DNA from 2 places in the Acetobacter persici genome. Region 1 is predicted to be linked to the other one. Evidence: riboswitches for the same ligand, from Rfam matches in the RefSeq annotation. Region 1 holds a riboswitch; the other holds the start of a gene.

Evidence for each region. A riboswitch is a leader RNA that binds a small molecule or an ion and turns the genes downstream of it on or off. The one in region 1 is predicted to bind cobalamin.
Region 2: linked by a shared signal. The riboswitch ahead of JK199_RS02730 (TonB-dependent receptor plug domain-containing protein) and the one ahead of JK199_RS07935 (DUF1636 family protein) in region 1 are both predicted to bind cobalamin.

What each region holds. Positions count from the first base shown of each region.
Region 1 is NZ_JAERKU010000005.1:92,543-98,291, forward strand. It holds gene cobN (cobaltochelatase subunit CobN) at 1-1,368, opposite strand, end outside; gene cobW (cobalamin biosynthesis protein CobW) at 1,386-2,447, opposite strand; gene JK199_RS07935 (DUF1636 family protein) at 2,444-2,896, opposite strand; cobalamin riboswitch at 3,058-3,318, opposite strand; gene JK199_RS07940 (MFS transporter) at 3,357-4,568, opposite strand; gene JK199_RS07945 (c-type cytochrome) at 4,769-5,749, opposite strand, start outside.
Region 2 is NZ_JAERKU010000002.1:121,206-126,954, reverse strand. It holds gene JK199_RS02735 (L-dopachrome tautomerase-related protein) at 1-95, opposite strand, end outside; gene JK199_RS02730 (TonB-dependent receptor plug domain-containing protein) at 320-2,527, opposite strand; cobalamin riboswitch at 2,651-2,875, opposite strand; gene glnA (type I glutamate--ammonia ligase) at 3,059-4,504, opposite strand; gene JK199_RS02720 (P-II family nitrogen regulator) at 4,603-4,941, opposite strand; gene JK199_RS02715 (aminotransferase) at 5,215-5,749, shown strand, end outside.

The sequences.
Region 1 (5,749 bases):
GAGGGTTTGTGCGTCTGGCAAAGGCGCTGGCCCGGTCTGATAGCCTTCCGCCCGCAGCAGAGCGAGGATGGAGGCCAGACTGGCAAACCCGTCCAGCCCGACGGCATGAGCCACATGCCCCGTCTCCCGCGCAAGCCCGGCCCCCGGATAATCTGAGAGGATAATGCCAACCCGCTTCTGCTCCGGGGCCAGATGCCGCAGGCGTGCCCATGCCAGCCCCCGCGCCACGGTATGCCGGATACCGGGCAGATAAGGTGTGCGGGCCGCAGGCAGGCCGGGCGGCGCGTCCTGCCGGAAGGAAATGGGGAGTGTTGCGATGCTGCCATCCAGTTCCGGCAGCACAGCCTGCATGGCGAGGTCCGACCGGGAGAGACCGCGCGGGCTGCGCCCCCATACCTCCTGTGTCGCCCCCGGCTGGAGCAGTTGCAGGATGGGCGCCCCGGCAACCGTCAGTGGGGAGTGCCCCTGCGGGGTTCTGGAAGAAAACAGGGTCGCGTTGAGGACAATATCTGGCTGGAAGTTTTTCAGCGCATCGGCAACGCCGCTTGCAACAGCAGGGTCTTTAAGAGATGTAACAAACAGCATCTCCACCCCGCAGCCCTGTGCGGCAAGGGCATCCGCCAGCGCGTCCAGCGCGGCGATATCCCCCACCATCAGATGGGCGCGGTAGAAAATCAGTGAGGCCCGCAGCGTGTGGCCTTCTGGCAGAGGAACAGAATCCTGACTGAGTGTTGCTGCACCGGCTGTTTTAAGGTCCGTGCGTGCTGCAACTGTGCGGTACACTCCCCACGGTGGCAGAGATTCCGGCTGTGCGCCATCATCCGCGTGTTGCCCGGCGAGGCTGGCCATCAGGCGCAGGGCATGCTCCATATTGTGAGCACCGCCATACTGGAAAAACCCGTTCAGTCGCCTGCGTATTTCACCCGACACGGTGGAGAGCTCCGCCAGACGGCTATCATCCGACAGCGGGGCACCGGCACCCGGCTGTGGCCGGGCTTCTCCGGGGAGCAGAGCCAGCGGGATATGGTGCGCCCGGCACCATGCCGCGAGTTCCTCAGCGCCATAGCGCCAGTAATCCAGCCCGCCGAGCAGCCGCACCACCACACAACGGGCCTGCGCCAGTGTGGTCTCCAGATACAGATCGACCGACATGGGGTGCCGTAGCCGGGCGAGGCTGGTGACCTGAAGAGAGGGCAGCGTCTCCCCCTCCCCGCGCGGACCGACCTTCAGCCGTGCCTGTGCGTGCAGCAGGCCGAGCAGGTCACTTTCCGTAAAGGACAGGACAACAAGCTCCGCCGGAGGCAGGCCGAGGTCTTCCGCCACGTCCTGCTCATCCAGCGTCCGGCTGTCCCGCACAAGAAGGTGCATGGGGGCTGGCCGCCTGCTTAACCGGCGGACGTTGCGGACGGATCTGCCGCCAGCGCCGCCGTAATGGCGGCCTCATCCAGCCCCTTCTGCCCGATGACCACAATACGCCCGGTGCGGGCCTCCTGCGGGGTCAGGGGGCGGTCAAACTCATGCCGGAAGCGGGTGCCAACACCCTGCACAGCCAGCCGCATGGGCTTGCCCTGCACACTGGCAAAGCCTTTCATGCGCAGGACGTCATACCGGGCCGCCACATCCTGCAACAGGGTCAGGAAGCGTTCGACGGAAAGCTGTTCCGGTACGGTGACGACGAAACTTTCAAAATCATCATGCTCATGCTCGCCATCTTCCGCATCATGGTGCGACGGACGGGACTGGAGATCAGCCTCAGCTTCCGCCCCCAGACCCAGCAGCACGGCGGGGTCCACCTTGCCATCCTGCGCGCGGATAATACGCACCGGGCGCGGACAGAGGGTTCTGATCTCTGCTTCCACCGCATCAAGCTGTGCGGCATCCAGCAGGTCCGTCTTGTTCAGAACAATCAGATCCGCCGCGTTAAGCTGGTCTTCAAACACTTCCGCCAGAGGGTTGTCATGATCCAGTGAGGGATCGGCCTCGCGCTGTTTTGCCACGGCCTCTGGATCATCCGCAAAGCGGCCGGAGGCGACGGCGGGCGCATCCAGCACAGTGATGACGCCATCCACCGTCATGCGGCTGCGCACGGTGGGCCAGCCAAAGGCTTTGAGCAGCGGCTTGGGCAGGGCAAGGCCGGAGGTTTCAATCACCACATGTTCCGGCGGGTCGGCCCGGTCCAGCAGGGCTTCCATCGTGGGCAGGAAATCATCCGCCACGGTGCAGCACAGGCAGCCATTGGTGAGTTCCACAATATCATCCTCCCGGCAGCCTTCTACGCCGCAGCCGCGCAGGATTTCTCCATCAATGCCCAGAGAGCCGAATTCATTGACCACAACGGCAATACGGTGGCCCTGCGCTTTTTGCAGGATATGGCGCAGGAGCGTGGTTTTCCCCGCCCCCAGAAAGCCTGTGATGATGGTGACGGGAACGCGGGTGGATGCGGTCATGACGGCTCCTGTTCAGAGACTGTGGCCTCAGGGTAGAGGGTAGCGGGCACGCGGCCCAGAATCATATCAGAAAGAGAGGCCGGGCGGCGGGACGGCATAACCGTCCCTTTGGCCGAGGCGGCATAGAGCCGCGCATAGGCCAGAAGATCTTCCGCCTTTTCCGGCCCAAGATGGCCGAGCAGCCATGTCCAGCGGCCCGGCATGGCAATGGCCGCCGTACACCCACGGTCACACGAGGCCAGACAGGCGACGGGACGCAGCGTGACGGGGCAGTCCTGTTGTGAGGCCTCCAGCAGGGCCGTCAGGCGGTCCAGCAACTGTGCGCCCGGAGGGTGATCCATGCCGGGGCCGCCGCGCCGGCAGGTGGTGCAGACATGCAGCACCGGGCCTTCCGCCACGGCAGGCGGCGCGTGGGAGGACGGGGCGGAATGCGGAACAGACGCAGGCATAAAAAATTCCCGATCAGGCGCCGCTCCGGGAAGATGCGGCCCTTAAACGGAGTGCATGCACAGTGCTCCTGCTGGCACAGGAGTGATGCGCCAGCCCAGCGCACCCTCGCCTTCCGGGCACCCCGCCGGACACGACACCTCAGACAGCCGCCCGCCCTGAAAGGGCAGCGCGGATGATGGCAGGTCTCCTGGCTTGTGTCGTGCAGGTCTGCGCGGAATAAACCTTGCAGCCGCGGGTCCGGCTGCCTTCCCGGCCCCCTTACCGGAGCCGGTGGCATGGACCTGCCCGCCAGAGGCGGCAGGCCCATAGCGGACCATGCAATCACTTACAGTTGCGGGGGCAGCGACGGCCTTGCAGCGGATGCTGCGCACCGGTCTTCCCTTTTCATCCCTCGCGGGACACCATCATGCGGCAAGCATCGCATAATACCGGTATTTTTCAAGCCGTAAGCCGGGCGCTTTATGAGCAGACCTGTTCTGCCGCCTCTTCGTCCTCATGCTCGGCCAGCCTGACGGGAAAGGCATTGCCGCTCAGCACCACTACCAGCATGGCCACACAGCACAGCGCCACAGAAACAGGCACCAGAACCGCAACGCCATACGCGGACAGAAGCTGCCCCCCAAGGGCCGAGCCAAGCAGAATACCGATATTGCTGGTGCTGTTGACCGCCGCCCCCGCTGTATCCGCCGAGGTGGCGCGGGTGCGGATCGCCCCGGACATGATGAACGGAATGATGCAGGCATAGGCCGCGCACCAGAGGCAGACAACCGCCACACTCTCCCAGCCCGGCACCAGCGTCCCGCCCAGCAGCGCAATCGCGCACGCCATGACCACCCCGGCGCCGAGCATCCCCACACGCGGGCAGCGATCCACCATCAGGCCGGAGGCCCAGAGGCCGGACAACCCCAGAACCCCGATAACCAGCAAGGCCAGACTTACAGACTGCTCGGGCAGGCCATGCGCCATCAGCACCGGAGCGATATAGGTGTACACAACATTATGGGCGAGGAAGAACATGGCGTTTGCCGCCACAACCCACCCGAAGGCGCGCACAGCCTCACGCGGGGCCTTGTACGGCCCGGATGGACGCCCCGCCGGTTTGACAACCGGCGGCAGGCAGACGGCAATCAGCACCGTCAGAAACGCTGCCAGCCCCGCCACAACCAGCATCGCGATGCGCCAGCCTGCAAAATGCCCCAGCGCCGCAGCCCCCGGCACCCCCAGAACGCCCCCCATGGAGGCCCCGCCAAACACAAAGGAGATGGCCCGGCCTGTCAGTTTTTTGGGCACCAGATGGGCGGCATAGGCTGACACAATGGACATAAGCAGCGCATGCGCGCCGCCGCCGAGGGTGCGGCCCAGGCACAGCACAGCAAAAGTGGGCGCAAAGGCTGCTATCAGGTTGGACAGCACATACCCTGCCAGCGCCACAAGAATCAGGCGCTTCCGCTCCACCCGTGCGGTGAGAACCGTCAGCGGCACAGCCGCAACGGCCACAATCAGCGCATACGCCGTGACTGCCAGCCCGATATGGCCGGTGCTGGTGTGGAAAGTACGGGCCATCTCCAGCATGAGCGCAACCGGAGCCATCTCACTGGTGATGGCTGTAAAGGTTGCGGCACACAGGGCGACGAGGCCAATCCGTGTTGAAACAGACAAGGAACCGAACACAGCTTTCCCCTTAACCCCGGATCTCTTCAAAGGGTGGTGTGCATAGCGTATTTTCTGGAAAAGCGCGCCCGGAAAAGCACTGCGTCTGATAACGCAGCAGTCTGCTGAGGGCGAGAGCGCGCAGACAAGAGCGGGCTGGCAGAACAGGCCGGGCGCTGAGAAAAACGCCCGGCCTGCCAGAGGGGTTTGTGACTCCCCCCTTATTGCCCCTTGGCCGGCGGATTCACCGGCTTGCTGTCACCCCGCAGGTTTTTGACCTGCTCCGGCGTGACGTGGTGATCCCCGGAGCCGAAGGTGGCGGTCACGTAGTTCACCAGTGCGGCAATTTCCGCATCGCTCAGGCGCTGCACGTTGGACTGACCATCAAAGCCCGGCATGAAGGCATGTTCCTTGCCCGCCGTGCGATCCACCCCTTTCAGGATGGTCATGATCAGGTTGTCCGGACGGCCTGCGCCTACGGTGGAGTTGGCAAACAGGGAGGGCACATAATGGTCCTGCGTGCCAGCCCCGTCCCGCCCGTGGCAGGCCGCGCAGTTGGCATCATAGATGTGCGGGCCATCCATTTCCGCCAGATCATCAATCCGCTGCGGGCCTTTGGTGCGGATATCCGGCTCGTTCACCGCCTTGCCAAACGCATCACGCGCGGTGTGGTCGGCCTCATCCTCCATCGGGGCAACCTTGAGGATAAAGGCGGCCAGTGCGTGCAGGTCCGTATCCGTCAGGTGGCTCGTGCTGTGCTCCACGGCTTCCGCCATGGGACCTGCGGCCTGCGCACGGCCCGCCACATGCCCGGTGCGCAGATACGCCACCAGATCATCCTCGCTCCACGAGCCGATGCCGCCGGTTTTGCTGGAGGTGATGTTGGGCGCGTACCATGCGCCAAGGGACGTCCCGGCCAGATAATGGTCCTGCTTTTCACTCAGCATAAAGTTACGCGGGGTGTGGCAGGTGCCGCAATGCTCCAGCGCGTTGGCCAGATAACGGCCCCGGCGAAGCGGGTCATACGTGCTGGAATCCCCGGTTTCCGGCGTTTCCTTACTGGCGATGAAGTTCCACGCCATCATGGCCGGGCGGATACTGGCCGGGAAGGACAGATTTGTCTCTTCCTGCGCTTCCGCCACCGGTTTGACCGCATGCATGAACCACGCATACAGGGCTTTTACGTCCTGATCCGTCATGCC
Region 2 (5,749 bases), on a different contig from region 1:
GCGACCGTCACATTTCCGCTGGTAGTCCAGTTATGCACGGTGCTGTCTTCCGCCAGTGCCGTGCCGGAGACGCTGGCACAGAGCAGACCCGTCATCAGGCCGGTCCGCGCCCACACGCCAAGCCTGCGGCGCCGGGGCTGGGGCTGGGGCTGGGGGGATGCTAGCTGTGCTTCGGGGCGATGCGTGAGCATAAGGAATGCCTTTCTGAAATGCGTCTTAACCTGTGCGCTCATTCTACCGCATGACGCAAAAAAGGCCATTGCCACGGGAGCGTACCCCCGCCGCAATGGCCTTCCGGCACACAAAACCGCATGCAGGATCAGTAATTCAGCGTAAAGCCGCCATATCCGGCCCGACCCGGCTGGAGGTAGCCCACCGGGTTTTCATACTGCCGGTTCAGCAGGTTATCAGCCCGCGCAAAAACCGAGATATAGCGGTTGATTTTGTAATTCGCGGTCAGATCAATGGTAAAATATCCATGCCCTTTTGCGCAGGTCGCGCAAAAGTTTTCTCCCACCAGAGGATAATCCCGCCAGCCGCTGGTATAGAGAATATTACCAGACAGGGTGAAATCCTTCACCGGAGACCATGTGGTATTGAAGTTGAACTTATGCTGCGGGCGGCGCTGCAACAGCGCGTCACTATCCGTATCCCGCGCGTGGGTCCATGTGTAATTCAGCGCAAAACTGAGTGTGTCCAGTGCCTTCCAGTCCAGAAATGCCTCCACCCCATACATGCGCGCATGCCCAACATTGCCGAAGGAATAGATATAATCCCCCCACGCACTCCCTGCAGCAGGCATGACGTAAGCAGAAGACTGGATCAGGTTCCGCACCTTGTTGTCATACCATGTGGCGCCAAAACGCAGTTTGTCATGCAGCAGTTTCTGCTCAACACCGACATCATAGCCAATCATGGTTTCGGCTTTCAGGTTGGCGTTGCCTTCTTCCGCCCAGCCAGCGCCGCGCTGATTGACAAAAAGCTGATATAGCGAGGGTGCATGAAAGCCCGACCCGGCACTGGCTTTGATGATGGTGCCCGTATTGGGCACATGGATGGCGGGAGCCACACGCCATGTCACATGGTTGCCGTAGCGGGAATTGGCATCATACCGCACGTTGGCTGCACCATAGAGAACACGGTTCCAGTTGCCTTCATACTGCCCGTACCCCGCCGTGGTATCCATGCCTGCGGTGGTGTGCACTGGCTCGGTCGGGTCATCCGTCGCGACATTGATGCCATCATGAAAATGCTCGGCACCCACAAGAACCGTCCCGAATTTCCGCAGATCAACCGTGCCATGCCAGTCCACTTTCAGGCGTGTGGAACGGTAATAATCCGGGTCTGTCATGGCAGGATCACCATCCGCGTACAACCCGTCCTGCATGTACCGGCGGCGGTTGGTCATGTAGCCAAGCCCCAGAACCTGATCAAACCGCCCGCCAAAGGAGGAAAGATGCGCCGTGCCGCGCACCACGGCCTCGTTCTGGGTATTCTGGTCCCGGATCAGCTGGTCCCCGTTATAGGGCGTATAAACCTGATCATACGCTGTAAAGGTATGATAGTTGGCCTGTATCAGCCGTGCTGTCAGACCCAGATCAAAATTATGCGTGACATCATAACCCAGTTTGACGTTAGCGCTGCGGTTATCATTCCGGTCCCCCGCGCGGCGCTGGGCCCGGTTGGCCCCATTATACCGCTCAATATAGCGCGGAATTTCATGAAACCCATCCGTGCGGTAATGAGAGAGCACAACATTATAGTGGAAGCGCCCGCTGCTGCCTGATGCCCCGAAGGCCTGATTGAACGTGCCATAAGACCCACCTTCAATCCGCACAAACGGTTTAAAGCGCCCCTGCCCTTGCTTTGTGTTGATATCAATCACACCCGCCATGGCATCCGCGCCATACAGGCCGCTCTGGGGGCCGCGCAAGATTTCAATGGAGCCAATGCCGTCCGTTACAAACTGCCCGGCATCAAACGCGTTGCTGGCGGAACTGCCGTCATTGATGTCCATGCCATCAATCCGCACCTTCACATCATTGGCGTTTGCCCCGCGCATAAAGATGGAGGTTGTTCCGCCAAATCCGCCAGACCGCACCACATTCAGCCCCGGCTGCCGCGCCAGAATATCCGGCAGGGTGCGGCGCTGCTGGGTGGCAATCTGCTCCTCCGTCACCACCGTCACGCTGGACCCGACATCATCCGCCCGTATGGGTCTGCGCAGCGCACTGACCGTCACCACCTCCGGCAATCCCTGAGACGGGCTCAGTGAGACAAGCGTGCGGCCCGTCGGTGCGAGCGCCGCGACAGACTGCCCCGGCATTGCAGGAACTGTGTTGTCCGTTGCGGTCCGTCCGGTGGCGCGGCTTTTCAGATGGCTGCCCGAAGCTGCGGCTTTATGCGTAAAAGGTTTGCCAGAACGCGCATTGGTCGCGGAAGAGGCGGCGGCCTGTGCGCCAGCCACAGACAGTCCGGTGACAGCCAGAATGGTGGAGGTGGTCAGCGCGCAACGAAAAAAACTCATTTTAACTCGTATCCTGTGGTCAGCCGTTGCCACAGGAAAACGTGCTCCGCCTGCTCATGCGGCAAAGGCCGGAGCAAAACTCAGTCACGCACGCCAGCACACCCCGGCTGGCGTCTCCTGATTGCAACCACGTGCCGGATGGCAGGTCTCCTGGCTTGCGGCACTTTGACTGAGCCTTCCCTTCCCGGAGAATCGTCTGCTCCAGTGGGCCGGACGCGGTACGTCCGGGCAGCCTCAGCCCTGCCGCTTACAGTTGCGGGGACAGCCCGGGACTAAGGCCAGCACGGCCCGCACCCGGTTCCCTTTTCATCCCCCGTTGCAGGGGAAACCATCACACGGGTGTCATATCGCGTTGCCCGGTCGAGTCAATTACCCGGTGCAACAGTGCTGCCACAGGGCAACACGCAACGCCAAAATCGCAAAAACACATCAGCCTCCCACCCGGCAATGTCCCCCAAGACAGGCACAAAAAAACGCGGCCCTCCGAAGAAGGCCGCGTTCCTGATCATCTGAAACTCCGGGAAGGAGGGATCAGACGGAGTAGTACATTTCAAACTCAACCGGGTGCGGCGTGTGTTCAAAGCGATACACGTCTTCCCACTTGATGGCGATGTAGCTGTCGATCTGGTCTTTGGTGAACACGCCACCAGCCAGCAGGAACTCATAATCCGCAGACAGAGCTTCCAGCGCTTCACGCAGGGACCCGGCAACCGTCGGGATCTGCTTCAGTTCTTCCGGCGGCAGGTCATACAGATCCTTGTCCATGGCGTCGCCCGGGTGGATCTTGTTCTTGATGCCGTCAATGCCGGCCATCAGCATGGCGGAGAAGGCCAGATACGGGTTGGCCGTCGGGTCCGGGAAGCGGACTTCAACGCGCTTGGCTTTGGGGTTGGTGGCATACGGAATACGGCAGGACGCAGAGCGGTTGCGCGCAGAGTAGGCCAGCAGCACCGGAGCTTCAAAACCCGGAATCAGGCGCTTGTAGGAGTTGGTGGACGGGTTGGTGAAGGCGTTCAGCGCCTTGGCATGTTTGATGATACCGCCGATGTAATACAGGGCGGTATCGGACAGGTCCGCATAGCCATTGCCTGCAAACGTCGGCTTGCCGTCTTTCCAGATGGACTGGTGCACATGCATGCCGGACCCGTTATCGCCATAGATCGGCTTGGGCATAAACGTGGCGGTCTTGCCGTAGGAATGAGCGACGTTGTGCACGCAGTATTTGTAGATCTGCATGAAATCGGCAGAGCGGACCAGCGTGTCGAACTTGGTGCCCAGTTCGTGCTGGGACTGTGCGACTTCATGGTGCTGCTTTTCAATCGGCAGACCCATTTCACCCATGGTGGCGAGCATTTCTGCGCGCAGGTCGTTTTCGCTATCCACCGGCGGCACGGGGAAGTAGCCACCCTTCACGCCCGGACGATGGCCCATATTGCCTTCCGGGTAATCCTTCAGGGAGGCGCCGGGTCCTTCGATGCTGTCGAGCTGATATTTGCCGAAGTTCGGGCCCGTGCCAAAGCGCACGTTATCGAAGATAAAGAATTCAGCTTCCGGACCAAAGAAGGCGGTATCACCAAGCCCAGAGGACTTCAGATACTGCTCAGCCAGTTTGGCGGTGGAGCGCGGGTCACGGTTATAGGGCTGGCCTGTGGACGGCTCAATGATGTCACAGAACAGGATCAGCTGCGGGCGCGCCGTAAACGGGTCCATCACAGCGGTTTCCGGGTCCGGCAGCAGAACCATGTCACTTTCGTTAATGGCTTTCCACCCAGCGATGGAAGAACCGTCGAACATGAAGCCCTCGGTAAAGGTGTCTTCTTCAATCGTGGTGACATACTGCGTGGTGTGGTGCCACTTGCCGCGCGGATCCGTGAAACGCAGATCGACAAACTCGACCGAGTTTTCCTGGATCAGGTCAAAAACCTTAGCAATCGCTGCGGCTTTGCTGTCACCCGCAGTGGTCGTTTTCTTCACCATATGTCTTCACCTACAACCTGTTGCGCACCACACTCTTGCGGCACGTCTAGGATTATAAAACTCGCGTCCGCCGCCGGGCGGCCCCGCACCGGGGCACCTCAGATAGCGTCTTCCCCTCTTTCCCCCGTGCGGATTCGCACCACATCTTCCACCGGGAGAATAAAGATCTTGCCGTCCCCGATTCGTCCGGTCCGGGCAGCAGCGGAAATGGCTTCCACCGCGCGCTCCACCAGACTGGCAGGGCAGACAACCTCAATTTTCATCTTGGGCAGAAAATCAACAATATATTCCGCGCCACGATAAAGCTCCGTGTGCCCTTTCTGCCGCCCGAAGCCCTTGGCTTCGATCACGGTAATGCCTTGCAGGCCGAGTTCGTGAAGGGCTTCCTTCACCTCGTCCAGCTTGAACGGCTTGATTATGGCCTCGATCTTTCTCATGTCACGTCATCAATATTCTGGTGCTGCACTCAACAAGAGGGGGTTCTTTCTGCGCGCAACCTGCCCATGGGGCATCCCGGGGGGCATGAAGACTCAGAGCGAACAGCCCCAAACTTGCACGGGTTGGCCGCGCGGGCAATCGGGCTTGTGCGAAATATAACGATCCAGCACCAATCTCCCCTCTTTTCTCACGCCGCAAGGCCGTGCCACTCTGCGCGCCACTTTCGCTTTTTTTCGCCACCCTTCCCCCGGCAACTCCCAGGATTTACGGCCATGACCAAACCGCTCAACCGGCAGATTGCCGCCCTGCCCACCACCATTTTTACCGTCATGTCTGAGCTGGCCCGCGCGCATGACGCCATCAATCTCGGGCAGGGCTTCCCGGATACGGAAGGCCCGCAGGATATGGTGCAGGCTGCGGCGGATGCTCTGCTCGATGGGCGCAACCAGTATGCGCCCCTCACCGGCCTGCCGGAGCTGCGCGCGGCGGTGGCAGACTCTAATGCCCGCTTTCAGGGGCTGGAGGTCAGTGCGGAGTCGGAGGTGGTGGTCACATCTGGTGCGACGGAAGCCCTTGCCGCCTGCCTGATGGCCCTGATTGAACCGGGGGATGAAGTGGTGCTGATTGAACCGCTTTATGACACCTATCTCCCCATGGTCCGCCAGCTTGGCGGCGTGCCCCGGCTGGTGCGGCTGGAAGAACCAGGCTGGACGCTGCCGCGGGAGGCTCTGGCCGCCGCTTTTTCCGCCCGCACAAAGGCCATTCTACTCAACACCCCCATGAACCCCACTGGCAAGGTGTTCACCC